DNA from 4 places in the Desulfomicrobium macestii genome. Region 2 is predicted to be linked to each of the others. Evidence: predicted binding sites of a transcription regulator. Region 2 holds the regulator's gene; each other region holds the start of a gene.
What was found. Region 2 encodes sigma-54, which starts transcription at its own class of promoters, with help from an activator protein. Its sites were predicted from a motif close to CTGGCACGGNNNNTGCTT; they were not measured.

Region 1 (7,251 bases), on a different contig from region 2:
TGCCGAGGTGACCTGTTCGGGAAATACGTATGGGCCGTAGACGTCCCTCAGCCCTCCGCCGAGGTCGATGAGGTGCAGGTCGATGGGCAGTTTGGCCTTGAGCTGGCAGGAAACGGCACCGGCGTCCGAGGCCCGGTCGCTGATGCGAAACATTTCCGTGTAGCAGAGTTCGTGCACGAAGCGCATGACGTCGTGCAGGGTGGTGCAGGACTCGGGTTTGAAGACCGGCGACTTCGGGTCGAGCAGGTGCAGGGGGACGATCTGGTCGGCGACCTGACGCAGGATGGCGTGCACCGGGGAATCGGCGATTCTGAAGCGCTGCGCCGACTTGAAGGTCATGAGTTCGGGGACGACCCCGGCATAGACCCGGCCGGTGATGGCGTCCACGGTCAGGGTCTGTCCGTCGAGGATTTTCGTGCTGGCGAGCCTGGCGTTGAGGATGGTCGGGACATCGAACTCGCGTGCCAGGGAAGCCATGTGCCCGGTGATGCTGCCGGCCTCGGTGACGATGGCCTGGGCGCGGTTCATGACCAGGACGTAGTTGGGGAGCGAGTGGGGTGCGATGAGGATGCCGCCCTCCGGAAAATCGGCGAGATTGTCGAGGTTTTGAGCCAGGACGGCCTGTCCCGAGCCGATGCCGGCGCAGGCGATGTCCGCCTGGTCGATGAGCAGCTGCGCGCCTTCGATGGCGGTGGTAGCCAGGCCGTTGTGGTGGGCGTGGGCCAGCCGCATGGGCCTGCTTTGCAGGATCATGATCCGCCCGTCCCGGTCCAGGGCCCACTCGATGTCCTGAGGATGGTGGTAATGTCCTTCCAGACGGGACGCGATGGCTGCAAGCTCCAGGACCTGCGCGGTGCTCAGGCAAGGCGCGGTGCGCAATGCCTCCGGAACCGCCTCCTCATGCTTGCCTGAGGAGTCGGAGACGAGGCGCACCCGTTTGTCGGCGACATGCTGCATAGCGATATGGGGGACGGGTCCCGGCCTGACGTGCCAGGTGTCGGGCTCGATGATCCCGTCCACGGCATAGGCCCCAAGGCCCCAGATGGCATTGAGGACCATTTCGTCGGACAGGGGGTTCACGGGGTGGCGCGAGAAGATGATTCCGCTGGCCAGGGCGTCCACCATTTCGATACAGGCCATGCCCATGGCGCAGTGCTCGAAGGACACGCCGTGATGGATGCGGTAGGTGATGGCGCGGGGCGAGAAGAGGCTGGCGAGGACCTCGCGGAAGGCGTTCTCCAGTGTTTCCCGCGTGACGCCGAGGATGGTCCTGTATTGTCCGGAGAAGGAGAGGATGCCGTCCTCGCCGATGGCGCTGGAGCGCAAGGCCGCCCGGGTTGATGCGGGATCGGCAAAGCTCTGGTCCCAGGCGTCCAGGATGTCGCGCATGACGTCTTCGGGGACGCCGACACGGTTGATGGTCCTGAATATGGCCTCGGACGCGGCGACCACGGTGGCGGGGGCGTCCGCCCTGGCTTCGCGGAGCTGCTTCAAAATTTCATCCCGCAGACCCTCGCCGCGCAGAAAAGCTTCGTAGGCGGCCGTGGTAATCGCGAAACCGGCCGGAGTGGGGATGTTTGCGCGATTGCGCATTTCTCCGAGGTTTGCGCATTTGCCGCCGACGACATCCACCAAGCCTTTGTTCACGGCCGACAGGGGAAAAGTGTATTCCGTGATGACGGGCTGGGGTTTGCTGTCCAGGATGGCGCTGATGCGGGCGTTGATGTGTTCCACCATGGCCGGCAGCGTGCCATAGCGGTCTCCCGAGATGGCGTTCAGGGAGGTGACCATGCGCATGGTGTGGAAGACGCTTCTGGTGGCCAGCGCCCGGATCTCGTTCATTCCGAACAGGGCCGCCCCTTTCAGCTTCTCGTCGATCTCCGCCATGATCGTGCCGAGTTCCGCATTGGACAGGAGCAGGTCCTTGAAATGCGTGTATTGCAGGCGGAAGGAACGCAGCACGGCTTCGTTCTCCTGCCCGGCTTTTTTTTGGGGGAGCAGTGCCTGGATCAGATCCCGGAATCCCATGATGCAGTCTCCCGGATGCAGGTTATGGAGTACGGACGGCCACCACGTACCGCGAGGACGGGCCCTTGCCGGTTTTCTTCAGCAAGCCCTTGTTGACCAGATCCTGCAAATCGTATTGCGCGGTTCTGACCGAAATCTCCTCCCCGACGGCGCTTTCATACAGAGCACGGTTCGTGCCACCATTGGCGGCAATCGAGGGCCAGGCCTTGACTTGCCGCGGGTTCAGGGTGGCCAGGACCGCCTCGGGCAGTGCGGACGACGTGTGCGCGGAGGGGCTTGGCGGCCCTTCCGGCGTTGTCGTGGCGAGCGGTTCCGGGCTGCTCCCGTTTCTTGAACCGGCCGGAGTCTTGGCCTGGACTGCAGGACCCTGGGCCGTGGCTGGCTCCGATGCGGGTCCGGCTGCGCGGTTCTGACCGAACTCGATGTGGTCCGCCAGCAGGAGGTTGCCTTCGGCAAAGGTCATGGCGCGGGTGATGCAGTTCTTCAATTCGCGGATGTTTCCCGGCCAGTCGTGCTGCAGCAGCTTGTCCAGGGCACCGCGGCTGATGTCCGGCGGAGTCGTGCCCCGGGTGTGCTCACGCATGAACGAGCGGACCAGGGCGGGGATGTCCTCCCTGCGATCGCGCAAGGGTGGGGTCGAGATGGTGATGACGGCCAGCCGGTAGTAGAGGTCTTCGCGGAACTTCCCGTTGCGTGCGGATTCAAGCAGGTCGACGTTGGTGGCGGCCACGACGCGCGCGTCGAAGGGCTGGTCCTGATCGCTACCCAGGGGACGGATTCTGCGCGCCGCCAGGGCGCGCAACAGGGACTGCTGCACCTTGGGCGATGCGTTGCCGATTTCGTCGAGGTGCAGCGTGCCGCCCGAAGCGGCGAGGAATGCGCCTTTGCGGTCCGTCTTGGCCTCGGAGAATGCGCCCTTCACGTGTCCGAAGAGCGCGTCCATGAGCAGGTTTTCGTCCAGCGCGCCGCAGTTGATGGAAATGAAGGGGCCTGTGGCGCGGGTGCCGGCGCGGTGGATCGCTTCGGCCGTGAGCTCCTTGCCCGTGCCGGTTTCACCGATGATCAGCACGTCGGCCATGACCTGGGCCGCCTTGTGGATCATGGCGTTGAGGTTGCGCACCGCCTGGCTCGAACCCACGATGCCGAAGGCCTTCTCTGCGCAGCGTGACGACTCTTTGCTTGAGGCGTTTTCCGCCAGCGCATCGAGGCTGACTGGCTGGCGCTGCATCTCGTCGAAGATCAGGCCCTGGCGGATTCGGGTCTCGTTGCGGGCCGTCTGCAGCTGCAGCAGAAGAATGTTGATGACGTGCTGGAGGTGACGCAGCTCCTTGGGCAGCGGAGCCAGTTCCAGGGTGGCGGCATCGTCGCCCATGGCTATTTGTTCCGTGGCGGAAGCCAGTCTCTTCAGCGGGTTGCTGATCCTTCGATTGAGATAAACGAACGCCGCGATGGTGAGCAGGAGCGCCACGAACCAGGATATGCCGAGGGCCATGGCCACTTCATAGCGCGAGGCCTTGAGCATGAAGCTTGTGTCGATGCACCCGATCCCTCCGAGGATGACCGGATTTCCCGTGGCCTCCTCCTGGAAACGGATTGGAACATAATAGAGGTAATGGTCTCCGCCGGTGTTGCTTGGGTCGTTCAGGAAGTTCGCAAATCCGATCTCGCCGTCTTTACCGGCCTGCACGGCGGATACCACAGCCCAGTATTTCTCGTATTGCGGATTCGGCCGGAACGCGGTCGCGAATCCCGGTCGGCCGAGATCGCCCTGCAGACCCGTGCGGATGTCGTCGATGGAGATTTTGAGGTGCGGGTTGCCGGCCTGCCCCGTCTCGCAGATGAGCCATCCCGCTGCGTCGAAGAAAAAGCTCCTGACCTGCTCCTTTTCCTGGGGGAAGATGTAGAGAGGCGACTGCCTGGAGGAGAAGGTGGTCATGATCCGCTGAATCTCGATGATATCGACGGACAATGTCAGGTATCCCCGGAATCTCTTTTCCGCGTCCAGCACCGGCGTGCTCAGCCTGATGACCGAGAACTCGATGTTCTCAACGGAGCCCAGGTACGGAACCGACGTGTAGTAGGCCTGCACGGGCTGTTCGATCTGCACGAAGTCCTCGATCTTGCCCCCGATCCTCTCCCTGCGCGTGAAGGCGCCGAACTTGACGCCCGCGGCCTGCTCGTCCGGAACCTTCCAGACCTTCTCCCCCGTGTTCAATAGGACGTAGTTGTCCTGTGGCGCAGTGCCGTGAAATGCGATTTCGCAGTATTTGTTCCGCTTTGTCGCGGGTTTGTCCATCATGTATTTCTGGATGGCCTGGGCCGAGACATCGGAGCGCGCCAGATTCTGGATTTCATAGCGCGCGTCCTTGAGCAGCTGCTGCAGCTCGTGGGCCTGGGCCAGCGCCCTGGTGTGAGCGTTTCGCGCGTAGGCGCGATTCAGGTAGTGGGAGGAGATCCGGTAGGTCGAGACGGTCATGACCAAGAGCACGCCGGCCACCAGCGGCGTGCCCAGAAGCAGGAGGATGCGGGTTATACTCCATTCCTTCACGGGTTTTTCGAGGTTGAGCACCGGGTCGAGCGTGGGGGGGTAGGAGTAGGGCATTTCTGTCCTCCGGGTTGTCGCTGGATTATCGCGAAATATTTTTGCGTATAGTGTCCTCTTGTGAAAAATTGCGCAACAAGAATGTTCAATCACTTGAAATACAGGGCAAAATTCATGCGTGATCGCCTTGGCTCGTCCTTTGCTATTTTGGCTACAGATGCGTGATTAACCCGTTGAATTTGCATGACGGGAAGAACTTCTGAAACGAAACGGCAGGGGAGAGGTCCGGGCTGGAAGCCTTGAATGAGGCTGAGGCCGGACCGGGGAAGCAAACATTCTGGAGGTTATGATGAAAGCAAGATTGAACAGGCTCTGGTGGTCACTGATGGCAATGGTCCTGCTGTGTCCCGGTTTCGCCCTGGCGGCCGGCGGTGGAGGCGCGGCCCCCATCGTGCTGGTGGCGGACACCCGGAAGCTGACCGGGATTCTGGCTTGGTGGGCCAATCTGTACAATGAGAGTCATTTTCAGTTCATGATCCTGACGGTCGTCCTGATCCCGATCACTGGCGTGGTGTTCGGTGTCCTGGCCGACATCATCATGAGCTGGATCGGCATCGACCTGAAGTCCCGCAATCTGGCGGAACACTAAACCGTACACCATCGACCAAGGAGATAAACCATGGATTGGCTCTATGTCCTCATGCCCATCGCAGGCGTTAAAATTTTCTGGCCCGGCCTCATTATCCTCGGAGTCGGCGTCGGCATCATCGGCGGTTTCTTCGGCATGGGCGGGGCGTGGATGGTCACGCCCGGTCTCAACATTCTCGGTTTCCCCATGGCCTTCGCCATCGGCACCGACATCGCGCACATGGCGGGCAAGTCTCTCATTTCCACCATGCGCCACGGCAAGTTCGGCAACGTCGACTACAAACTGGGTCTGATCATGCTGGTGGGCACCGTGGTCGGCTTCGAGGCCGGGGCCCAGATGGTCATGTGGCTGGAACGCATCGGCAGTGTCGAGAAGGTCGTGCGCTGGATCTACATCGTGCTTCTGGCCTTCATTGCCTGGATGGTCTTCCATGATGTCGCCAAGCGCAAGGCCAAGGAGCGCGCGGCCCTCGCCCGCGGCGAGAAGCTGACCGGCCTTGAGACCGGCGTCGAGTGGCACAAGGCTCTCCACAAGATCAAGATTCCCCCGATGGTTCACCTGAAGGAAGCCGGCATCTACTGTTCCGCCTGGCTGCCCATCTTCGTCAGCTTCTTCACCGGCTGGCTGGCCGGCATCCTGGGCATCGGCGGCGGTCTGATCCGCATGCCCGCCCTGATCTACATGATCGGCTGTCCGACCCATGTCGCCGTCGGCACCGACCTCTTTGAAGTGGCCATCTCCGGCCTTTACGGCGCGGCCACCTACACCTGGAAGGGCCGCACCGAGCTCGTCGCCGCCATGATCATGCTGGTCGGCGCCGCCATGGGCGCCCAGGTCGGCGCCGTGGCCACCAAGTACATCAAGGGCTATGGCATCCGCATCGCCTTCGGCCTGGCCGTCATCGGTTGCGCGGTGTCCATCCTGCTCAAGCTGGTCCAGCCCTGGCTGCCCGCCTACAAGAACCTGCTCAATAATGCGTCGACGGTCCTGGTCCTCGGCTTGGTGAGCTGCATGTCCATCTACATCTTCGTGCGCATGGTCCAGGGCGTTAAGATGGAACTGGCTGCCAAGAACCGCAGGAACTAGCCCGCAATCAGATAAGGAGTTGAACATGAATACCAGACGCATACTGCTCGGACTCGCCATCGCGCTGCTGACCTTCGGTGTCCTTGGGTGCGATGAATACGGCAAGGTGGATCAGGGACGGGTCATCGCCTTCGACAAGGACAAGCAGACCGTGACCGTGATCCAGGACAAGGCCATGGATTCCCAGAATCCCGACTATTCGATTCTGCCTCCGCACACGTACAAGATGCCTACGGATCCGGCCGAGCGCGGCGCGGACCCCAAGGCCGGGTATCGCATGAAGCTGGACGTGGACAAGAAGGTCATCCGCATCTTCAATCCCAACAACCAGGCCCTTGAAGATCTGCCCATCACCATCGTGGACGTGCAGAAGGACATCGCCAAGGACCACCCCCTGGTTTTCGACAAGGACAAGAACGTGGCCAAGAAGTTCCCCGTGGTCGATCAGGACAATAAGACCGTCACCGTCTATTCAGGTCGCCAGAAGATGCTCGCCACCTTCAGCGTGCCTGAAGAGTACTTCGGGTTTCCCGAGAGCACCTGGGACGCCGGCGACGAGGTGCGGGTGTACTACAAGACGGAAGGCGAAGCCATCCGCTTCATGAACGTCAGCAAGACCGACATCTTCAAGAAGTAAAGCCTCGGGGATGCGCGGGGTGGACAACCGCCCTCCTGGACGTCCCGCGCATCCCCCTTTAAGGAGTCCGACGTGAGCGAATACAGATTTTTCCTGCTGCACAAGATCCTCGTCCTGTCCATCAACGCCCTGGTTCTCGGGGCGCTGACCGTTGCCATGTACATGGCCGCGCAGAATCCCGAGGAGTTCACCCTTGTCTTCCTCAGGGTTTTCGGGAGCCTGCTGCTGCCCATCATTGTCCTGGGGTTCGCGGCCAAGCGGAAGCTGCGGCGCAGCGCGGATTCCATGTGCGGAGATGCGGCGTGATCC
Region 2 (7,251 bases):
CAAGTACGTGGACCTGAAGGAAGCCTACAAGAGCCTGCATGAAGCCCTGACCCACGGCGGCGTGGCCAACAACGCAGCCATCCGCTTCCTGTACGTCAACTCCGAGGAAATCACCGCCGAAAACGTGGCCGAGAGCCTCGCCGAGGCCGACGGCATCCTCGTCCCCGGCGGCTTCGGCATCCGCGGCGTGGAAGGCAAGATCGCGGCCATCACCCATGCCCGCGAAAACAGGATCCCCTTCTTCGGCATCTGCCTTGGCATGCAGTGCGCGGTCATCGAGTACGCCAGAAGCGTCATGGGCCTGACCAAGGCCAACTCCGAGGAGTTCGACCTGACCACGCCGGATCCGGTCATCTATCTGATGAAAGAATGGTTCGATTTCCGCAAGAAGTGCGTGCAGCGCCGCGACATGACGAGCGAAAAAGGCGGAACCATGCGCCTTGGCGCCTACCCCTGCGTGATCGAAAAAGACACCCGCGCCTATGAAGCCTACGGTGCGGTCGAGGTTTCGGAACGTCATCGCCACCGCTACGAATTCAACAGCGCCTACCAGAGCCGTTTCGAGGAGGCCGGACTGACCATCAGCGGCCTGTCCCCGGACAAGAGCCTGGTCGAGATAGTGGAGATCAAGGATCATCCGTGGTTCCTGGGTTGCCAGTTCCATCCGGAGTTCACCTCCACCCCCATGCAGCCGCATCCGCTGTTCCGCGAATTCATTCGCGCGGCCGTGGCCAACAAGAAAACCGAGTAAAAAAACATGATTGACTGCTCCACCCTGGTCGCCGGACGCCCCTTTCTCATCGCCGGACCCTGCGTCCTCGAAAGCCTGGATCTGGCCATGACCGTGGCCGTCGAGTTGCAGGCCATCGCGCGTGATCTGAACCTGCCGCTCATATTCAAGAGTTCCTATGACAAGGCCAACCGCACGGCCGGAGCGAGCTTCCGCGGACCGGGACTGGACATGGGGCTCGATTGGTTGGCCCAGATCAAGAGCCGCACCGGGCTGCCCGTGATCACGGACATCCACGAGCCGCGCCAGGCCTCCCTGGTGGCCGAGGTGGCCGACGTGCTGCAGATCCCGGCCTTCCTCTGCCGCCAGACCGATCTGCTGCTCGCCGCCGCGCGCACCGAGCGCATCGTGAACATCAAGAAAGGGCAGTTCATGGCACCCTGGGACATGCAGGGGCCGGTGGAGAAAATCCGATCCGAAGGATTCGACCGCATCTGGCTGACCGAGCGCGGTTCCATGTTCGGCTACAACAATCTGGTCGTTGATTTCCGCTCCCTGGTCATCATGAAGCAGTTCGGCTGCCCCGTGATCTTCGACGCCACCCACTCGGTGCAGTTGCCCGGCGGACAGGGCATGTCCTCCGGCGGCCAGCGCGAGTTCGTGCCGCCGCTGGCCCGGGCCGCCGTGGCCTGCGGCTGTCAGGGCCTCTTCATGGAGATCCACCCGGACCCGGACAAGGCTCTCTGCGACGGCCCCAATTCCTGGCCCCTGGCCAAGGCCCGCACTCTTCTTTCGGAGCTTGCGGCCATCTGGAGCATCCCGAATGAATGCTGAACTGCTCGCCCGGGACGTGCGCCTGATCATCCTGGACGTGGACGGGGTGCTCACCGACGGCGGCCTCTATTATGACGAATCGGGCTGCGTAATGAAACGCTTCAACGTCCAGGACGGGCTGGCCATCAAGATGGCCCCGCAGGTCGGCATCGAGTTCGCGGTCATTACCGGCCTTGATTCCCCGGCAGTGCGCAGGCGGGTCACGGAGCTTGGCATCAGCCATTACTATCCCGGCCATCACCGCAAGGCCCCGATCCTGCGCCGGATTTCCGAAGAAACGGGCATCCCCTTGGCGCAGATGGCCTATGTCGGTGACGACTGGGTCGACGCGGCGCCCATGTCCCTGGTCGGACTGCCCATCGCCGTCCCCAACGCCCGCCCCGAGATACTCAAGCTTGCGGCCTGGACAACCAGATCCATGGGCGGCCAGGGCGCCGTGCGCGAAGCCATAGATTTCATCCTGCGCGCCCAGGGCAAACTCGAAGCTCTTTGGCAGGACTGGGTCCGGGAATGAAGCGGCTGCTGGTCGGGCTTTTGACCCTTGTCGTTCTGGCTGGAATCGCAATGCTCGGAAAACGGCTGCTCTGGCCCGAGCGCCTGGACAACCCGACGATCCGGAATCTGGATGTGGACTTGAGCCTCAAAGGCGTGAACCTGAGCCAGGGCAAGGACGGCAAGAAGCTCTGGAACCTCAGCGCCACCGGCGCCGACTACTCCGAAAACGGCGATGAACTCACCCTCGCCGCCCCGATCATCGTCTACTGGGGCGAGGAAGGCGGGGAACCCATCGAGGTTCGGGCGCCCAGGGGCCAGGTCTGGCAAAAAGAGGACCGGGCCAGAATGTGGGACGGGGTCAACGGCACCCAGGGCCAATACGTGATGCGCTCCGAGACCCTTGACTACACAGGACAAAACCGGACACTCGTTCTCGGCGGCACGGTTGAACTGACTGGCGAATCCATGCAGGGCCGTTCGGACACCCTGACATATTTTCTGGACACAGGGGACTTCCTGGCCCAAGGCAACGTCCAGGTCATCATGAACTGACAAGCGGGTTACCAAATGCGTTCACTCATACTTCTTCTCTTCCTCGCCTGTGCGACGCCTCTCTGGGCGGCCGAGACCGTCCCGGTCAAGATCACTTCCGACACCATGACCTACACCCAGAAAGGGGACCAGGTGATCTTCACCGGCTCCGTGTACGTCATTCGCCAGGACATCCAGCTCTGGTCCGACACGCTGACCGTGCTGCTGGAAAAAAAGGACGGCGCCAAGAACGCCACCCAGGGCGTGCCCGACGAGCAGGGAGCCATCAAGAAAATCATCGCCAAGGGCAACGTGCGCATAAAAGCGGACAAGGGCCGCACCGGCACCTGCGGAAAGGCCACCTATGAAGCCGACAAGGACCTTCTGACCATGGAAGACAGCCCCATGCTCATGGAAGGCGCCAACAAGATCCAGGGCGAGGTCATTAAGCTCTACATCAAGGAAAACCGCAGCGAAGTACTGGGCGGCAAGGGACGGGTCGAGGCCATCTTCAACACTCCCGCCGGCAAAGAGGGGCTTGGGCAGTGACCACCCTGACCGGTCAGAATCTGGCCAAGCGCTACGGAGCCAGGGATGTCGTGCACGACATCGGGCTTGACGTGAGCCAGGGCGAAGTGGTTGGCGTCCTGGGGCCCAACGGGGCAGGCAAGACGACCACATTCTACATGCTCGCGGGCATCGTGCGGCCCACGCGAGGGCAGGTCCTTCTGGACGGCCAGGACATAACCCGCTGGCCCCTGCACAGACGGGCCCGCGCGGGCATGAGCTATCTGCCGCAGGAAAGCTCCATCTTTCGCAAACTGACCGTGCGTCAGAACCTGCAACTGATTCTCGAATATTCGGGATTCTCGCGGGAAGAGCAAAAGCGCACGGCGGACAGGCTGCTCGATGAACTGGGGATCACCCGCCTTGAAGGGCAGCTGGCCGCCTTTCTGTCCGGCGGAGAACGCCGCAGGCTGGAAATTGCCCGCGCCCTGATCCAGAATCCGAAATTCATCCTCCTGGACGAACCCTTCGCCGGCATCGATCCCCTGGCCGTGGACGACATCCAGGCCATCATCCGGGACCTTCGCGACAAGAACATCGGCGTGCTCATCTCCGACCACAATGTTCGCGAAACGCTCCAGATCTGCGACCGTGCATACCTTGTCCACGACGGCCGCATCATCCTGAACGGCAGCCCGGAAGAGATCGTCGCCGACCCGGGCGCGCGCAAGGTTTACCTCGGTGAAGGATTCAGCCTCTAGCGGACACGATTTTCCAAGGATTGCCAGGGCCTAAGCTTTATGGCAGATTCGTTACTGGGTAGTTTTTTAGCCTGCAATCCTCTGACACGGTGAAACCAAATCAATTATGGGCCTTGAACTCCGACAAAACCTCAAGCTGACGCAGCAGCTAGTCATGACACCGCAGCTGCAGCAGGCCATCAAGCTGCTTCAGCTCTCCAGATTCGAGCTTCTCGAAGCCGTTCAGCAGGAGCTGCTTGAGAACCCCATGCTTGAGGAGGGGGTCAAGGAAATTTCCGAGGAGCACGAAATCCAGGCTCCGGCCGAAACACGCCCGGAAGTCTCCTACGAAGACGCGGAACTGATGCGCAACGCGGACTGGGAAAACTACCTCGGCGATTTTTCAAGCACCGCCAAGCAAGTGCAGTTCAAGGAGACCGAGGCCCTGGAGGAGATGATGTCCTACGAGGCCAGGCTCTCGGGCAAGCCCTCCCTGGACGGTCATCTGCTGTGGCAGCTGTGTCTGTCCAACATCACCGAAGAAGAGGAGATGATCGGCGAGGCCATCATCGGCAACCTCGATTCCCAGGGCTACCTGATGAGCACCGCCGAGGACATCGCCTCCGAGACGCTCTCTCCCCTGGCCCTGGTGGAGTCCATGCTGCATCGTCTGCAGCGCTTCGATCCCGTGGGCGTGGCCGCGCGGTCTCCTCGGGAATGCCTGCTCATCCAGCTGGAAATGCTGGGCCAGGACGATCCCATCCTGCTTTCCCTGGTAGGGGATCATCTCGAAGACATCGAGAAGCGCCGCTACAAACCGCTCCTGCGCAAGTTCAAGATCCAGATGGAGGACCTCAAGGCCTATCTGGACATAATCCAGTCCCTGGACCCCATGCCGGGCGCCAGTTACGGCAGCGAGAGCACCATATATGTCAGCCCCGATGTCTTCGTGTACGAATACGAAGGGGATTTCGTCATCGTCATGAACGACGACGGCCTGCCGAAGCTGCAGCTGAGCCCCTACTACATGGACGACATGCACCTCGCGGTCAAAGGCCCGGACCGTGAATACCTGCATGACAAGATGCGCTCTGCCATGTGGCTCATGAAGAGCTTGCACCAAAGGCAAAGAACATTATACAAAGTGGTTGAAAGCATTGTCAGGTTTCAGCGGGGGTTTTTCGAACACGGCGTGACCAAGCTCAAACCGCTCATCCTCAAGGATGTGGCCGACGACATTGAAATGCACGAATCCACGGTCAGCCGGATCACCACGAACAAATACGTGGCCACCCCGCACGGCATCGTGGAACTGAAATTTTTCTTCAATTCCGCGCTGGAAATGGATGATGGAACTCAGGTCGGATCCGAATCGGTCAAGGCCATCATCAAGAAAATGGTCAGCGAGGAAGACCCGAAGCACCCCTACAGCGACGAAAAAATCGCCGCGGTGCTGAAAGAACGGCTGGACGTGAACATCGCCCGGCGAACAGTGGCCAAATATCGCGCAGTGCTGGGGATCGATTCCTCATCCAAGCGCAAACAGGTTTTTTGACATCCCGCCCTTTGGGCCGCCCCTTCCGGACGGCAAAAAGGGCTGACCCTCAACAATCGAGGAGGCTTCCATGAGGATTACCTTCAATTTCAAAAACTTCGATCCTTCCGACCATCTGCGCAAATACGCCAAAGACCGCTTCGGCAAGCTCGCCAAATTCACGGCCGGCACCCCCGACGCTGAACTGCAGGTCAATCTCGAAGTGGAGAAATTCCGGCATATCGCCGATATAGTGCTGACGGGGAAGAACGTACATATCTCCGCCCGCGAAGACAGCGAGGACATGTACTCCACCGTCGACCTCGTCTGGGACAAGCTTGAGGCCCAGATGCGCAAGGTCCGCGACAAGGACAAGAGCCGACGCAAAGGCGGCAGCGACAGCACCCGCATGGACGCCGGGAGTTTCGAGGACGACGCGGATGCAAAGCGCAAGCCGGTCATCCAAAAGACCGACGACTTCTCGCCCAAGCCCATGATCGTTGAAGAAGCCGCGCTGCAGCTTGAAAGCACGGACAACGAATTCCTCGTGTTCCTCAACGCCGAAAGCGAAAGGATCAATGTCATTTACCGACGCAAAACCGGCGACTTCGGTTTGATCGACCCCGGGGTATAGGGAATGAAGCTTGCTGAATACCTGGACAAGGATTTGATCATCTCCGACCTCTCGGCCAGGACCAAAACCGAGGTCCTGGCCGAACTCGTTTCGACGCTGTCGGCCAAATATCCCGATCTTGACCCCAAACGCGTGGCCCAGGTCCTCATGGACCGGGAAATGCTCGGGACCACCGGCATCGGAGACGGCATCGCCATCCCTCATGGCAAGTTGGACAGCATCGATCAGGTTCTGGTCATCGTCGGCCGCAGCCACGAAGGCGTGGATTTTGCCAGCCTGGACCACAAGCCGGCCAGCATCTTTTTCACGGTGCTGGCTCCCTCAAGCGTGGTGGGCCTGCATTTGAAACTCCTGGCCACGGTTTCCCGCCTGCTCAAAGACGGATCGTTCCGTCAGGCCTTTGCCGACTCCCCCGGTCAGGACGGGTTGTGGCAGTTGCTGCAGACCGTCTAGCAAGAACGTATTCGGAGAACTCCCATGCAGCCTCAACCTGAACAGAAAAACGTGGTCATTGTCTCCGGCATGTCCGGTTCAGGCAAAAGCACGGCGCTCAAGGTCTTCGAAGACATGGGCTTCTTCTGCGTGGACGGACTTCCGGCGCGCATGGCTCCGGCGCTCATCGAACTGTTCTTCAACTCCTCCGCCAAGGACTACCCCGGGCTGGCCATGGGCATGGACCTGCGCCAGCCCGACTTCGTGGGTCAGTGGAAGGAAGTGCTGCTTGATGTCCAGAAGTTTTCCGTGCGGCCGACCATCCTTTTCACGGATTCTTCCAACCAGATCCTGCTGCGCAGATATGCCACCACGCGCCGTCCGCATCCTCTGGCCTCGGGCAACCTGGGACTGGAGGGGGCGCTGGAACGGGAGCGGGAAATACTGGAACCCATCCGCGCGCAGGCTGATCTGGTCATCGACACGTCGCATTATTCAGTGCACGATCTCAGACGGGTCATTCAGGACAAGTGGGAGAGCCTTTCTTCCCGCAGCCAGGGCATGCGTGTGCATCTCATCTCTTTTGGCTTCAAGTACGGGGCCCCGGCCGAGGCGGACATGGTCACGGACCTGCGCTTTCTGCCCAACCCCTATTTCGACGAGGCCCTGCGCCCCATGTCCGGAAAAGACGAAGCCATCGCCCGGTACGTGCTGGACAGCAACCCCGGGCACGAATACCTGCGTCGGCTTTTGGAATTTCTTGATTTCACCCTGCCGCTTTATGCGTCGGAAGGGCGTTACCGCCTGACCATGG
Region 3 (7,251 bases), on a different contig from region 2:
TATGCCGACTGGCTGGAGACCGTCCGAGGCATCGGTTATCGCATGAAACGTGAAAATCAGGTCGACTAGGGCGCTTCATGACCACAACGACGATTTCCTTGCGGCTGCGGCTGTTTCTGGCCTTCGGGGTCATTTTGTTTTTGGCGCTGGGCGTGCCTGCCTACTATCTGCATCAGAATCTCGGGCAGACCAGCGAGCGCGAAGCCCGAGACAGCGCACGGCGAGACCTGCGCGCGGTGGAGTGGATGCTGTCCCATGGCTCCTTCACTTCCTTCGCGGCGGTCAACGAGGCGCTGCGCGACCTTGCGGCACGCATGGACATCCGCGTCACCTTCATCGATCTTGAAGGTCGGGTGCTGACCGATTCCGGCGTGACGGCGGAACGGGTCGAGAGACTGGAGAACCATTTGGGCAGGCCGGAAGTGACACAGGCCCTTGCCGGAGAGATCGGTCTCAGCCTGCGTTACAGCGACACCCTGGACCAGGATCTGCTCTATGCGGCCATGCGTACACAGGCCAGCGGGATCATGCCGGAGGGTATCGTGCGCATCGCGCGTCCCCAGAGCCAGATTCGCAAGACCCAGGACCGGCTCTACGGACGGACTGGCTGGGTCTACGGGTTCAGCGTCATCCTGGCCTTCGGGCTCGTCTCCTTGACTTCGAGGCAGATTGGCCGCGCCATAGCAAGCGTGGCCCAGGCCGCCGCCGACATCGGCCAGGGCGAGCCGGGCAAGCGCATTCGCTTTTCGCCGAGCACCGAGCTTACGCCACTGGTGCAGGCCTTCAACAACATGGTCGAACGCATCGAGTCCAACATGCAGACCATCGTCAAGCAGAAGATGGAATCCGAAGCCGTGCTCAACGGAATGAAGGCCGGGCTGATCGTCCTCGACGGACACGGCCGGATTCTGCGCGGCAACTACGCCGCCCAGGAGATTTTTCCGGGCCTTTCGACCTTCGCCGGGCGCAAGCCCATGGAACTGTCCCTGCTGCAGGATCTTCAGGATGCCTGCGACGCGGCGCTCCAAAAGCGCCGGGAAGGTGATTTTTCCCAGGTCGGAGTGGTGGTCTCCCTGGCGGGTGGCAGAAGCTTCGACGTCTCCATCGTGCCCATCAAGGGCGACGCCGAGCTTGGCGTGATCATGGTTTTTCATGACATCACCGAAATCAAGCGGGTGGAACAGATCCGTCGTGATTTCGTGGCCAACGTGTCGCACGAGTTGCGTACACCCCTGACATCGATCAAGGGCTACGCCGAAACCCTGGTGGGCATCGAGAAATACGATCCCGAGCAGACGCGCTCCTTCCTGGAGGTCATCCTGCGCAACGCCAACCACATGAACACCATGCTCGACGAGCTGCTCCAGCTCTCGCGCCTGGAGCATGGCAAGCAGCGCCCCGACCTGGTCACGGTGGAGCCTGCCTCGGCGCTTTATTCGGCCTGGAAGAGCTGTCATCCCTTGAGCAAGGACATCGAATTCGTGAACGAGCTAGGTGCCTCAACGCCCCAGGTGCGGGCCAATTTCGAGCAGCTGGTCCAGGTTTTTCGCAATGTCCTTGAAAACGCCATCAAGTACGTGCCTGACGAAACCGCCGTCATCCGTGTCCACGGGCATGCGAGCGGTCGTGAGCTGGTTGTTTTCATCGAGGACAACGGGCCTGGCATTCCGGTCGAGGATCAGGCCCGGATTTTCGAGCGGTTCTACCGTGTGGAAAAGGACCGCAACAGCTCCATCGGCGGCACGGGCCTCGGCCTTGCCATCTGCAGGCACATAATGGCCAATCACGGAGGGCGGATCACGGTGCAGAGCCCCGTGCCCGAAACCGGGATCGGCTCCCGCTTCATCATCACCTTGCCCCTGGCCGGGCAGATCTCAGAGGAATAGACATGACAGAAACGGTCAAGATTTCATCGAGAAATCTCAACTTCTATTATTCGGACTTTCACGCGCTCCAGGATATCAGCTTCGACATGCTGCAGCACCAGGCAACCGCCCTGATCGGGCCTTCGGGTTGCGGCAAGTCCACTTTTCTGCGGTGCATCAACCGCATGAACGACCTTATAGCCGGTACCCGGATCGAAGGGTCTCTGACCATGGACGGGCAGGACCTGAACGACAACGCCCATGACGTGGTCGTGCTCCGGCGCCGGGTGGGCATGGTCTTCCAGAAGCCCAATCCCTTTCCCAAGAGCATCTACGAGAACGTGGCCTATGGGCTGCGGGTCAACGGCGTCAAGGATCGCGAGTTCATCGATGCGCGGGTTGAGGAGAGCCTCAAGCTCGCCGCCCTGTGGGACGAGGTCAAGGACCGCATGGACCAGTCGGGCCTCAGCCTTTCGGGCGGACAGCAACAGCGCCTGTGCATCGCCCGGGCCATGGCCGTGGAGCCCGAAGTCCTGCTCATGGACGAGCCCGCTTCCGCGCTTGACCCCATCGCCACCCAGAAGATCGAGGAGCTCATCCACGAACTCAAGAACAAATTCACCATCGTCATTGTCACGCACTCCATGCAGCAGGCCGCCCGCGTCTCCGATCGGACCGCATTTTTCTACATGGGCAAGCTCATCGAGGTCGGTCCCACGGACAAGCTGTTCACCCGTCCGGAGAACAAGCAGACCGAGGACTATATAACAGGCCGTTTCGGCTGATGCCCTCAGTTCTTCTGAATGGTCCGACAAATTTTTAAAGGAAGTGAAAGATGTATACGCATTTGCATGAAGAAATCGAAACGCTGAAGCTCAAGGTGCTGAAGATGGTCTCCCTGACCGAGGACGCGGTCCAGAAGTCCATCCAGGCCTATGTGAACAAGGATCTGTATCTGGCCGAAGAGGTTCAGGACGGGGACGTGGAAGTAAATCGTCTGGAGGTGGAGATCGACGAGCTGGCGCTCAAGCTGTTGGCCCTGGAGCAGCCCGTGGCCGGAGACCTGCGCTTCATCCTCGGGTGCATGCGCATCAGCGTCGATCTTGAACGCATCGCCGATGAGGCCGTGAACATCGCCGAGCGCTCCATCATGCTCAGTTCGCGGCCGCCGTTGCCTTTTCATCAGGACGTGCTGGAGATGGGCACCAAGGCCCTGGCCATGCTGCGGCACGCGGCCCAGGCGTTCTCATCCAGCAATGTGGAGGCGGCCCTGCAGGTCTGCCATCTGGACAACGAGGTCGACGTGCTGAACCACAAGAACATGCGTCAGGTCATCGAATACATGATCCACGAGACTCCGGCCATCGAGCGTTCCGTTCACACCATCATTCTCATCCGCCGCCTCGAGCGCATCGGCGATCTGGCCACCAATATTGCCGAATCCGTGGTGTTCATCGCCCAAGGTGTGAACATAAAACACAAACTGTATTTCGACGAGCGTTGATCCGGTACACGTACATGATTTGCAAGAGGGCGCCTGCGGGCGCTCTTTTCATTTACGGTGCAAAAGCTTGCGCTCACACCTCCAACTGGCTAGTGATCCCGGATACATCACCGTGGAGGATTGCGCATGCATCGCGCCCTGCTATTATGCCTTTTCGTTCTGGCCGCCTTCGCGCCGGCCAGTGCCTATGAATATCCGTTCAAGAATCCTTACGAGGCCACCGTGCTCGGCACTCTGCCGCGGGACGAATTTCCGTTGGACTCCATCCGTCCCTCCTCGTTGCGCGATCTCAACCCGTTGAGTGATCTGGGCGCGGTGCGCGAAAGGGAGCTCCTGCTGCATGAGCGTCCGGTGCCCGAAATCCTCTGGTATGACGACACCCTGCAGTACTCCGTTGCCCTGCAACGCGACGTGGCGCCGCTGCTGTTCATCATTGCCGGGACAGGCTCTTCCTACGATTCGGCCAACTGCCGCTTCCTGCAGGCGGTCTTTCATCGGGCCGGGTACCACGTGGTCAGCCTGTCATCGCCGACGTATCCGAACTTTGTGGTCAGCGCCTCCACGACCCAGGTTCCGGGGTTCATTCCCCGCGACGTGGCTGACCTGTATCAGAGCATGGACGCCATCGTGAACGAAATTGGCCGCGACAGGATATCCTCCTACAACCTGACCGGTTACAGCCTCGGCGGAACACAGTCCGCTTTTCTGGCGGAGCTGGACACGCGCGAAAAGCGTTTCGGATTCGACAAGGTGATGCTCCTCAATCCGGCGGTCAGCCTGCTGACCTCTGCCACCATCCTCGACCACCTGCTCTCCGACAACGTGGCCGACCGGACCGAGGCCGCAAGGGTCGTGGCCGATCTGGTCTCCGATCTTTCGGCGGCCTACCGCGGTAGCGACGAGGTCAATTTCGGCGACGAATTTCTTTTTGCATTGCACGGGAGCCGCTCCATTTCCGAAAAGGAGCTCAAGATCCTCATTGGCGTCGCTTTTCGCGTCTCCCTTGCGTCCATGGTCTTTACCAGCGACGTGTGCACGGGGGCGGGGTACATCTCCCCAAGGGGGCACGTCATTGAGAAGAACGAGTCCCTGTCGCCTTATCTGGATGCGGCCGTGGGCGTGAGTTTCGAGGATTATGTGGACGAGTATCTTTTGCCGTTCCTGGGCTTCAAGGACCCGACCATGACCCGGGAACGGGCCGTGGCGGCCAGCAGCCTCGAATCCATCGCTCCTTTTCTGCGCGAGTCCACAAGCATCGCGGTCATGACCAATGTCGACGACCCCATTCTGACCCCCGACAACCTCGGTTTTCTGAAACGCACGTTCAACGGCCGTCTGACACTCTATCCGGCAGGGGGGCACTGCGGCAATATCCGTTATCGGGACAATGTCGCGGCCATGCTCGATTTTTTCCGCAAGTGAGACATACCATGCGCATATTTCTTCTCTGCCTCATCCTCTTCGTCTCCGCCGGATGCGCCACCAACGGGCAGCATCAGCCCGGCCCTTTTCAGGCCCCCGTACATCGCGGCCTGCCCGAGGACCCGACCCTGGAGCGGCATTTTCAGGTCCATGATCCCTGGGAGGGATTCAACCGTAACATGTACCACTTCAACGCCCAGCTTGACCGCTACGTCTATCTGCCAGTGGTCCGCACCTACGAGGCGATCCTGCCGGATAGCGTTCAACAGGGTGTTTCCAATATTTTTAATAACTTGAAAGAAATACCGATTTTTGTGAACTCTGTCCTGCAAGGCAAGGCCAAAAAGGCTTCGGTCTCGCTGGGCCGCTTTGTCTTCAACACGACCATCGGCCTGGGAGGCATCATCGACGTGCTCGGCAATGGAGGCATCCCGCAGGAAAACGAGGATTTCGGACAGACCCTGGGCTTCTGGGGCGTCCCCCCCGGTCCGTATCTGGTGCTCCCCGTGTTCGGGCCCTCCGGAGTGCGCGACACGGGAGGCGTGTTCGTGGACGCGGCCATGACCATTAACCCATCGTACGGCCTCTTCCAGGACATGAGCTGGATTGCGCGCGAGTCGGTGTCCACCGGCGTTTACGGGGTCAAGGCTGTCGATGCGCGGCATCAGGTCAAGTTTCGCTATTACGAGACAGGAAGCCCCTTCGAGTACCAGTTGGTGCGCTTCATCTATTCCAAGAAGCGCGAACTCGACATCGAGAAGTAGTTTTTTTTTCCCGCTGCCTTGAAAAGGCGTGGCGTTCCTCCCGAACGACCACGCCTTTTTTTATCCTTTTGTAAAATTTTAGACGGCTGAAGGATGCAGCTCTTGAAGTTTGTGGTGCTAACTTGTGTTGGCAGTGTAAATCGTGCTTTGCGCTTTTTTTTAAGTACGAAATTGTAACATGTTGAAATCATGATGTCTCATTTTTCTTGCAGACATGGCAGGGCTTTTGCTCTGCCTTCATCGTCAAAATAACCGGCGAGAGAACGCTTCATAATCATCGAGGAGGAAGAAAAACCCATGTCTGAAGAAAGCAGCAGCGTCGTCATCGACCACGGGAAAAGCCAGTGGTCGGATTTGTGGAAGAAAGAGGACTTTCTGGCCATCTGGCTCGGTTTTATCATCATTGCCGTATGTATCCTTGCGTACACGACCTTTGGGCCCAAGGCGGAGTTTGCCGAGAAGATCGCCACCGCAAACCAGATCCAGGAAGCTGAACTGGCCAAGGCTCCGTTCAAGACCATCGCCTGGCACAATGCCCAGGACGCCAAGGGCAAGCTCAAGGGTTCCAGTTCCGCCTTCGGCAAGTTCGCATCCCACTGGACCAAGACGCCAGGTTCCTGGAAGACCAACCCCATGGATTCCCTGATCCGCTCCGAATCCCAGGCCAAGGCGCTCAACGAGAAGGCCATGCCTAAATACGAAGAGGCCAAGGGCAAGCTTGAAGTGGCACTCGCCGCTGCCGTGGCCGCGGAAGAGGCTGCGGCCGGCGCATCCTTCCAGAACCAGGCTCTCAATGACGAGGCCGCGGCCAAGATTTCCGAGTGGCGCGACGCGCACAAGGCTGCCGGGGATGCCAAGAAGAAGGTCGAAAACAAGCCCTACAACTACATTCCGTCCCTCATCGGCCTGTGCATATTCATCGCGCTGATCTTCGGTGCGGGCATTGCCATGATGGGCAAGAGCGCGCCTGCGTTCCTGCAGGGTTTCGTGATTGTCTTTCTGGTCGCCGTCCTGGCGTACATTCTCGGCGGGCAGGCCATTTCCAAGCAGTACGGTTTTGGCGCCGAAGCCTGGGGCGTGCTTCTGGGCATGGTCATAGCCAACACCGTGGGCACTCCCAAATGGGTCCTTCCGGCTTGTGAAGTCGAATTTTTCATCAAGACCGGCCTTGTTCTTCTGGGCGCGGAAGTGCTCTTCAACAAGATCGTGGCCATCGGCACACCCGGCATTTTCGTGGCCTGGGTAGTCACCCCCGTCGTGCTCGTGTGCACCTACATCTTCGGCCAGAAGGTGCTGAAGATGCCCTCCAAGACGCTTAACGTCGTCATCTCCGCCGACATGTCCGTGTGCGGCACCTCCGCCGCCATCGCCGCTGCGGCAGCCTGCCGGGCCAAGAAGGAAGAGCTGACACTGTCCATCGGTCTGTCCCTGGTCTTCACCGCCATCATGATGATCGCCATGCCTGCCTTCATCAAGGCTGTCGGCATCCCGGAAGTTCTGGGCGGCGCCTGGATGGGCGGCACCATCGACTCCACCGGCGCGGTGGCCGCGGCTGGCGCGTTCCTGGGCCAGAAGGCCATGTACGTGGCCGCGACCATCAAGATGATCCAGAACGTCATGATCGGCGTGACCGCATTCTGCATAGCAGTGTACTGGTGCACGAAGGTTGACTGCGTGGCCGGCAAGACCGTTGGCG
Region 4 (7,251 bases), on a different contig from region 2:
CCACTTCGCCCCCGTGATGGGCCAGTGCATTCGTCAAAATTTTGTCGATGGCCGGCCGCAGGGACAGGGAGCTGAGCACCTGTCCCCCGCGCTGGACCTGAACCTGATCGGGAACGTCCACGGACGGCAGGGCCGTCCCGAAGCGCTGCACGATCAGATCCCGGAGCCTGGCCCCATTGAGGTTGGCCCTTGCACCATCGAATTTGGGAGAGGCCAAAAGTGGTACAGTTCCGATGCCTGCCAGGATGGCCTTGGCGTCCTCGCCCTCGGCGCGGGCCAGATCGTTCAGGGTGATGGCCGGTCCGTCCACGCACACGGCCCCGGCCACGATCAGCCGGCCCTGGGCCACGGCCAAGCAGGGACAGAGCAGAAGAACGAACAGAGCCACGAAAAAACGCATGAGCTACCTCTTCAGCTGATTGGCGGTCTGCAGCATCGTGTCGGCCGTGGTGATGGACTTGGAGTTGGCCTCGTAGGCGCGCTGGCCCACGATCATGTTGACCATCTCTTCCACGATCTCAACGTTCGACATCTCCAGAAATCCCTGGGCCAGGGTGCCGGCATTGTTCTCTCCGGGCACACTCTCCACCGCCTCGCCGGATCCGTCGGTCTGCACATAGAGGTTGCGCCCCATGGCCTTGAGACCGGCAGGGTTGACGAAGGTGTAGACCGGAATGTCCGTGCCGGCGATCTCCGCTCCGGCCTTGTCCACGCAGGTCAGACGGCCGTCCTCGGTCACGACGATGTTCTGCGTCTCTGGCGGGACGATGAATTCAGGCTGCAGGGGGTGCCCGTTGTCGGTCACGATGCGTCCGTCGCTGTCGAGCTTGAAGGCGCCGCTTCTGGTGTAGGACTCCTCGCCGCTGCGATCGACGCGGAAAAACCCGTCGCCCTCAATGACCAGATCGAGCTGGTTGCCCGTATTCTGGAAATCGCCCTGCGAAAATATCTTGTGCACGGACACGGGCCGCACGCCCATGCCGACCTGCATGCCCACGGGCAGGCGATCGCCTTCCTGGTTTGAAGAGCCCGCGATCTTCATGTTCTGGTACATGAGATCCTCGAACTCGGCCCTGTTCTTCTTGAACCCGGTGGTGTTCACGTTGGCCAGGTTATTGGCCGTGACATCGAGATTGAGCTGCTGGGCGATCATGCCCGAGGCGCTGGTCCATAAAGCGCGAATCATATCTTCTTCTCCTTGCGGGATCACCCGCGCCCATCCTGCGTCCCGCGATCAGGTCGCGGGCGGCAAGCCTAGGGATATTATCTGGGCGCACCGACCTCTGCGATGGCCTTCTTGTCCTGCTCGAACGAGCCGCTGATCATCTTCTGGTAGGCCTCGAAAGCACGCATGGCCTCGATCATGTTGACCATCTCCGAGACCACGTTCACGTTGGCCGCCTCCAGAAAGCCCTGCTCCACGGTAGAATCCTCGGCCGGGATGGCCTGTGCCTCCGCACCCGGGCGGATGCGCAGCAGGGAATTGCCCACCTTTTCCAGAACGCGAGGGTCCTCGACGCGAACCAGATCGATGGTATCGACAAGTTCGCCGTCAACGGAGAACCCGCCGTCGGCGTCAACCAGCACGGCTCCCCCTTCCGCTATCTGCAGGGGGCCGCCCTGGCCCAGGAGCTGATTGCCGTGGGCGTCCACGACAAAACCCTCGGCCGAGCGATGGTACACGCCCTGACGGGTCAGGAATTCCCCTTCGGGCGTCTGGACCCGGAAAAAACCGTCCCCTGCGATGGCCAGGTCAAGCGGGTTGCCCGTGCTCTTCATTGGTCCCTGGGACATGTCGATGACCGCCTCGGAAATCCTGGGCTGCGCCAAAAGATTGGGCTGCGGCCAGGGTACCTTCTCGTTCAGAGTGGTGTTAGGGTCGACCATGTCATGGGCATAGCGGCGAAAGGTATCCCGAAAGGCCAGTTTTTCGCTCTTGAAACCCGTGGTGTTCACGTTAGCCAAATTATTGGCGATGCTATCCAGTCGATGTTGCTGTGTAAGAGCCCCGAATACGGCGCTATAACTGCTGTCTTGCATGGGGGGTCCTCCTTGGTAACGCTCATTGAGCAAATACCAGGCCACTTGAAATGCATGATCGCCGGGTTCACAAGGGCCACGGGAAAAAAACACTTGACTGCCATCCCCCCACTCATGCAAGGGAAACGGTTGCAGAGCGGGTGTAGCTCAATGGCAGAGTACAAGCTTCCCAAGCTTGGAGTCGCGAGTTCGACCCTCGTCACCCGCTCCACTCCTGTATGTGGTCATACTGATTTTCGGTAGCTGATGGGGGTGGGCCTTTTCGTGGTCCACCTTTTTTTTTCCGATAGGCTTATAAGATGGACAAAAACGAAATACACGCGCGGCTCATGGAAATGGTGACTCCCCTGTGTCAGGCCCGGGACCTCGAAGTCTGGGGCATCGACCTGCTTTTCGCGGCCGGGGGACGGCACAAGATCGTACGGGTCTATCTGGACTCCGAACACGGGGTCGGCATCGACGAATGCTCGGAGGTCAGCAGACATCTGAGCCTGGCCCTGGACGTGGAGGACATCATTCCCGGAGCATTCACACTGGAAGTGTCCTCGCCCGGCCTTGAGCGGCCGTTTTTCTCCTTGGAGCAGCTGCAGGCCCATGTGGGGCAGACGGTGCGCATCCGCATGGAAAACCCGCTTGAGGGCAGAAAAAATTTCAAGGGGCGTCTGCTCGGTGTCGAACCGCCCATGTTTACGCTGACCGACGACAGCAATACATTTGAATTGAACTGGGACGATGTGGGCAAGGCCAACCTCGTCTACGAGCCCTTTGATCAGGGCAAGAAACGATAAATTTCGGAATACGGCGGGTTGTTTCCGCACGGAGAACGGAGGACGTTCATGAATTTGGAACTCAAAAAAGCCATCGACCAGATCAGCAAGGACAAGGGCATCGACCGTGAAATGCTGATCGACACACTGGAAGAAGCCATTCGGGCCTCCGTGACCAAAAAATACGGTGACAAGATGGATATCGAGGTCACCTTCAATGAAGAGACCGGCGAGATCGAAGTCTACCAGTTCAAAATCGTGGTCGAAGAGGTCGAGGATCCCGACACGGAGATTCTCATGGTCGAAGCAGTCAAGCACGACCCCAACGTCGAGCTTGACGACGCCATCGGATTTCGCCTGCAGGTCGAGGATCTTGGCCGCATCGCCGCCCAGAGCGCCAAGCAGGTCATCATCCAGCGCATGCGCGACGCCGAACAGGAAATCATCTTCGAGGAATACAAGAACCGCAAAGGCGAGATCGTCAGCGGCATCATCCAGCGTCGTGACCGTTCCGGCTGGATCATCAACCTCGGCCGGACCGAGGCCCTCCTGCCCAAGGACAAGCAGATCCCGCGTGAACGCTTCCGTCAGGGCGACCGGGTCGAGGGACTCATCATCGACGTACGCAAGGAAGGACGCGGGCCGCAGATCATCATCACCCGTTCCGATCCCGAGTACATGACCGCCCTTTTCCGCCGTGAAGTGCCCGAAGTGGCCGACGGCACCGTGAACATCATGGGCGTGGCCCGTGACCCGGGCCTGCGCGCCAAGGTCACCGTCCTGTCCCAGGATTCCAACGTCGACCCGGTCGGCGCCTGCGTCGGCATCCGCGGCTCGCGCATCCACAGCATCGTGCAGGAACTGCGCGGCGAGCGCATCGACATCGTGCTCTGGAGCCCGGACATCGCCACCTACGCGGCCAACGCCCTGTCCCCGGCACGCATCTCCAAGATCGCCATCGACGACGAGGAAAAATCCCTGGAAGTCGTGGTACCCGAGGATCAGCTGACCCCGGCCATCGGCAAGAAGGGCCAGAACGTCAAGCTCGCGGCCAAGCTTCTGGGTTGGAAGATCGACATTTTCACCAACAGCCGCTTCAACAAGGTGCACAAGAACCGCCACCTGCTGGAACAGCTGGCTAGCGCGGCCCAGGTCTCCGTTGCGGACTTCACCGAAGCCGGCTTCGATTCCCTTGAAGCCATGGCCGCCTGCACCAACGAGCAATTGCTCGACATCCAGGGCATCAGTGAAGAAAACATCGGCGCCCTGCGCGGAGCATTGAACCTCCTCATCAGCCAGAACCGGGAAGAAACCCCGGAAGAATCCGAGGAATCGGAAACAAAAGGCGCGGTCGAAGGGGAAGATGCTGATTACGCGGACGGAGACGAAGCATAGATGATCCCAGCGGACGACAAGACCGCCTGCGCGCAAGGGCCTATACGCATGTGCGTGATTTGCAGGCAGCGCTTTTCCAAAGAAGAACTATATAGATTTACCTGCCCTGTTCACGGAGAGCTCACTCTGACCGCTGACAGCACCGGAAAAACACCGGGACGGGGTTTTTATCTTTGCCGCGATGCGGCGTGCCGGAACAAATTCGAGCGATTCAAGGGCTGGCAGAAGAAATGTAAGGGGGTTGGGCATGTCCACTAGATTGCGGGTGAGAGACCTTGCCACGGAGCTTGATATCTCCAGCAAGGATTTGATGACGTTATTGCGGGAACTCAAAATCCCGGCCAAGAGCCATATGAGCAGCCTGACCGACGAAGAAGTCGGACAGGTCCGCAATCACCACCAGAACCGGGCCGCCGCGCCCCAGGTCGTGGACACGCGCGCCACCTCTGGCGTCATCGTGCGCAAGCGGCACAAGGTCTCTGCCGCCGAGGCCGAAACCCCGGAAACGGACGGCGAAGCACAGCCCAAGGACGGAACTCCCGCCGAGACCCCGGCAGAAGCGCCAGCCAAGACTGTGACTGAAACGGCCGAGGCGACCGAGAAGTCCACGGCGCGCAAGCCTTCGAGGGCGGTCATCGTCACCCCGGCGCGCATCATCGAGGAAGTCTCCAGCGCCAAGGCCGCGCCCGAGGAATCCGCGAAGGAAGAGACGCCTGTGGCCGAGGCTCCGATCGCCGAAGCTCCGGTTTCCGTCGAAGAGGTCCCTGCCGAGCCGGTGGCCGCTGAATCGGCCGATGCCGATGCCGCAACCGCCGAAAAGACCGTTCAGGCACCTGCCGAGACTCCCGGTGAAGCCGGAGACGAGACAACCGCGGAAACCGAAGGCGAGTCCGAGGAAGCCAAGCGCGCCCGCAAGAAGACCAAAAAAGCCAAGCCCGCTCCTCCGTCCGTTCAGGTCAAGATCATCTCCCGGCCCACCATCGTCGAATTTCCCGACACCCGCGTGGACGGCCAGCCGGTTCGTCCCATGGGACCGGCAGCGCGCCCCATGGGTCCGGCAGGCTATACCCCGCGTCCCTCCGGACCGGGCGGACGTCCTTCCGGCCCAGGTGGCCCCGGCGGCCCCGGTGGTCAGCGCCCGAGCGCTCCGCGTCCCTCCGGACCGGCCAACCTCGGAGCTCCGCCACGTCCCGCCCCTGAAACCGAGGGTACCAAGGACAGCCGCGGCAAGAAAAAGAAGGGTCGCCGCACGGTGGAGGCAGCCGATCTGTACCGCAAGGAAGAATTCTCCATGGGCAAGGGCAAGAAGGCCCAGCGTGCCGAGGCTCGCAGAGCCGGTGGAGCCCGGGCCCAGGCACAGAACACGCAGCCGCTCAAGGCGTCCAAGCGCAAGATTCGCATCGACGACACCATCAGGCTGACCGACCTGGCCCATCAGATGGGCATCAAGGCCCAGGACCTGATCAAAAAGCTCTTTTCCCTGGGTGTGATGGCCACCATCAACCAGTCCCTGGATTTCGACACGGCCCTGCTCCTGGCTGCCGAATTCAAATATGAAGTGGAAAGGGCCGGATTCTCCGAAGACGACTTCCTGCTGCCCAAGGAGGCCGACAAGGCCGAGGACTTGAAGCCCCGTCCCCCTGTCGTGACCATCATGGGCCACGTCGACCACGGCAAGACCTCGCTCCTGGACGCCATCCGCTCCACCAGCGTGGCATCGGGCGAAGCCGGCGGCATCACCCAGCACATCGGCGCCTACCACGTGGCCACGTCACGCGGCGAGATCGTCTTCCTGGACACCCCCGGCCATGAGGCGTTCACCACCATGCGCGCCCGTGGCGCCAAGGTCACGGACATCGTCGTCCTGGTCGTGGCCGCCGATGACGGCGTCATGGAGCAGACCAAGGAAGCCGTCAGCCACTCCAAGGCGGCGGGCGTGCCCATCGTCGTGGCCGTGAACAAGATGGACAAGGAAGGGGCCGACCCCGACCGCGTCAAGCGCGAACTGTCCGATCTTGGACTCATGCCCGAGGACTGGGGCGGCGATACCATCTTCGCCCACGTCTCCGCCAAGAAGCGCGAAGGCCTGGACGAATTGCTCGAACTTATCCTGCTGCAGGCCGAAGTGCTCGACCTCAAGGCCAACCCGGACAAGCCCGGCCGCGGCCACGTGGTCGAAGCCAAGCTGGACAAGGGCCGCGGCCCCGTGGGCACGGTTCTCATCCAGGAAGGCCAGATCACCCAGGGCGACGCCTTCGTGTGCGGCCTGATCAGTGGCAAGGTCCGCGCCATGTTCGATGACCAGGGCCGACAGATCAAGACCGCCGGACCGGCCATCCCGACGGAGATCCAGGGTTTTGAAGGCATCCCCGAAGCAGGCGACGAGTTCGTCATCGTCAAGGACGAGAAGGTTGCCCGCAAGATCGCCGAAGAACGCCGCGTCAAGCATCGCGACAAGGAACTGGCCAAGGAATCCAAGGTCACCCTCGAAAGCTTCCTGGCCACCAAGGCCGGCGAAGAGGCCCAGAACCTGAACCTGCTCTTGAAAGCCGACGTGCAGGGCTCCCTTGAAGCAATCTCCGAGGCCTTGCGCAAGCTGTCCACGGACGAGATCAAGATCGCCCTCATCCATGGCGGCGCCGGGGCCATCACTGAATCCGACATTCTGCTGGCATCGGCCTCCAACGCCCTCATCATCGGGTTCAACATCCGTCCCACGGCCAAGATCAAGGAAGTGGCGGAGCAGGAAAAGGTCGACATCCGCTTCTACGACATCATCTACAAGCTCGTGGATGACATCAAGGCGGCCATGTCCGGCATGCTCTCTCCCGACATCAAGGAAGTGTACCTCGGCCAGGCCGACGTGCAGCAGGTATTCAGCGTGCCAAAGATCGGCAATATCGCAGGCTGCATGGTCAGTGACGGCAAGCTCAAGCGCAACGCCAACGTCCGTCTGCTGCGCGACGGTGTGGTCATCTACACCGGCAAGCTCAGCTCCCTGAAGCGATTCAAGGATGACGCCAAGGAAGTGACCAAGGGCTACGACTGC

Region 1: the regulator sigma-54 is predicted to act here: its motif matches at 4,758-4,775, upstream of H4684_RS03645 (DVU0150 family protein).
Region 3: the regulator sigma-54 is predicted to act here: its motif matches at 5,770-5,787, upstream of H4684_RS11545 (YeiH family protein).
Region 4: the regulator sigma-54 is predicted to act here: its motif matches at 2,068-2,085, upstream of flgF (flagellar basal-body rod protein FlgF).

Annotation. Positions count from the first base shown of each region.
Region 1 is NZ_JADBGG010000004.1:28,984-36,234, forward strand. It holds gene H4684_RS03635 (PEP/pyruvate-binding domain-containing protein) at 1-2,028, opposite strand, end outside; gene H4684_RS03640 (sigma 54-interacting transcriptional regulator) at 2,051-4,630, opposite strand; gene H4684_RS03645 (DVU0150 family protein) at 4,920-5,219, shown strand; gene H4684_RS03650 (sulfite exporter TauE/SafE family protein) at 5,250-6,305, shown strand; gene H4684_RS03655 (DUF4881 domain-containing protein) at 6,331-6,942, shown strand; gene H4684_RS03660 (hypothetical protein) at 7,015-7,248, shown strand; gene H4684_RS03665 (hypothetical protein) at 7,245-7,251, shown strand, end outside.
Region 2 is NZ_JADBGG010000026.1:41,697-48,947, reverse strand. It holds gene H4684_RS15335 (CTP synthase) at 1-751, shown strand, start outside; gene kdsA (3-deoxy-8-phosphooctulonate synthase) at 758-1,564, shown strand; gene H4684_RS15325 (KdsC family phosphatase) at 1,554-2,078, shown strand; gene lptC (LPS export ABC transporter periplasmic protein LptC) at 2,075-2,611, shown strand; gene H4684_RS15315 (LptA/OstA family protein) at 2,627-3,139, shown strand; gene lptB (LPS export ABC transporter ATP-binding protein) at 3,136-3,858, shown strand; gene rpoN (RNA polymerase factor sigma-54) at 3,965-5,392, shown strand; gene hpf (ribosome hibernation-promoting factor, HPF/YfiA family) at 5,463-6,005, shown strand; gene H4684_RS15295 (PTS sugar transporter subunit IIA) at 6,009-6,458, shown strand; gene rapZ (RNase adapter RapZ) at 6,483-7,251, shown strand, end outside.
Region 3 is NZ_JADBGG010000016.1:72,966-80,216, reverse strand. It holds gene H4684_RS11575 (response regulator transcription factor) at 1-69, shown strand, start outside; gene H4684_RS11570 (ATP-binding protein) at 78-1,886, shown strand; gene pstB (phosphate ABC transporter ATP-binding protein PstB) at 1,889-2,650, shown strand; gene phoU (phosphate signaling complex protein PhoU) at 2,701-3,369, shown strand; gene H4684_RS11555 (alpha/beta hydrolase) at 3,496-4,791, shown strand; gene H4684_RS11550 (MlaA family lipoprotein) at 4,800-5,555, shown strand; gene H4684_RS11545 (YeiH family protein) at 5,853-7,251, shown strand, end outside.
Region 4 is NZ_JADBGG010000002.1:163,268-170,518, reverse strand. It holds gene flgA (flagellar basal body P-ring formation chaperone FlgA) at 1-400, opposite strand, end outside; gene flgG (flagellar basal-body rod protein FlgG) at 404-1,186, opposite strand; gene flgF (flagellar basal-body rod protein FlgF) at 1,264-2,040, opposite strand; tRNA gene H4684_RS02055 (tRNA-Gly) at 2,177-2,251, shown strand; gene H4684_RS02050 (ribosome maturation factor RimP) at 2,340-2,828, shown strand; gene nusA (transcription termination factor NusA) at 2,877-4,202, shown strand; gene H4684_RS02040 (YlxR family protein) at 4,203-4,460, shown strand; gene infB (translation initiation factor IF-2) at 4,450-7,251, shown strand, end outside.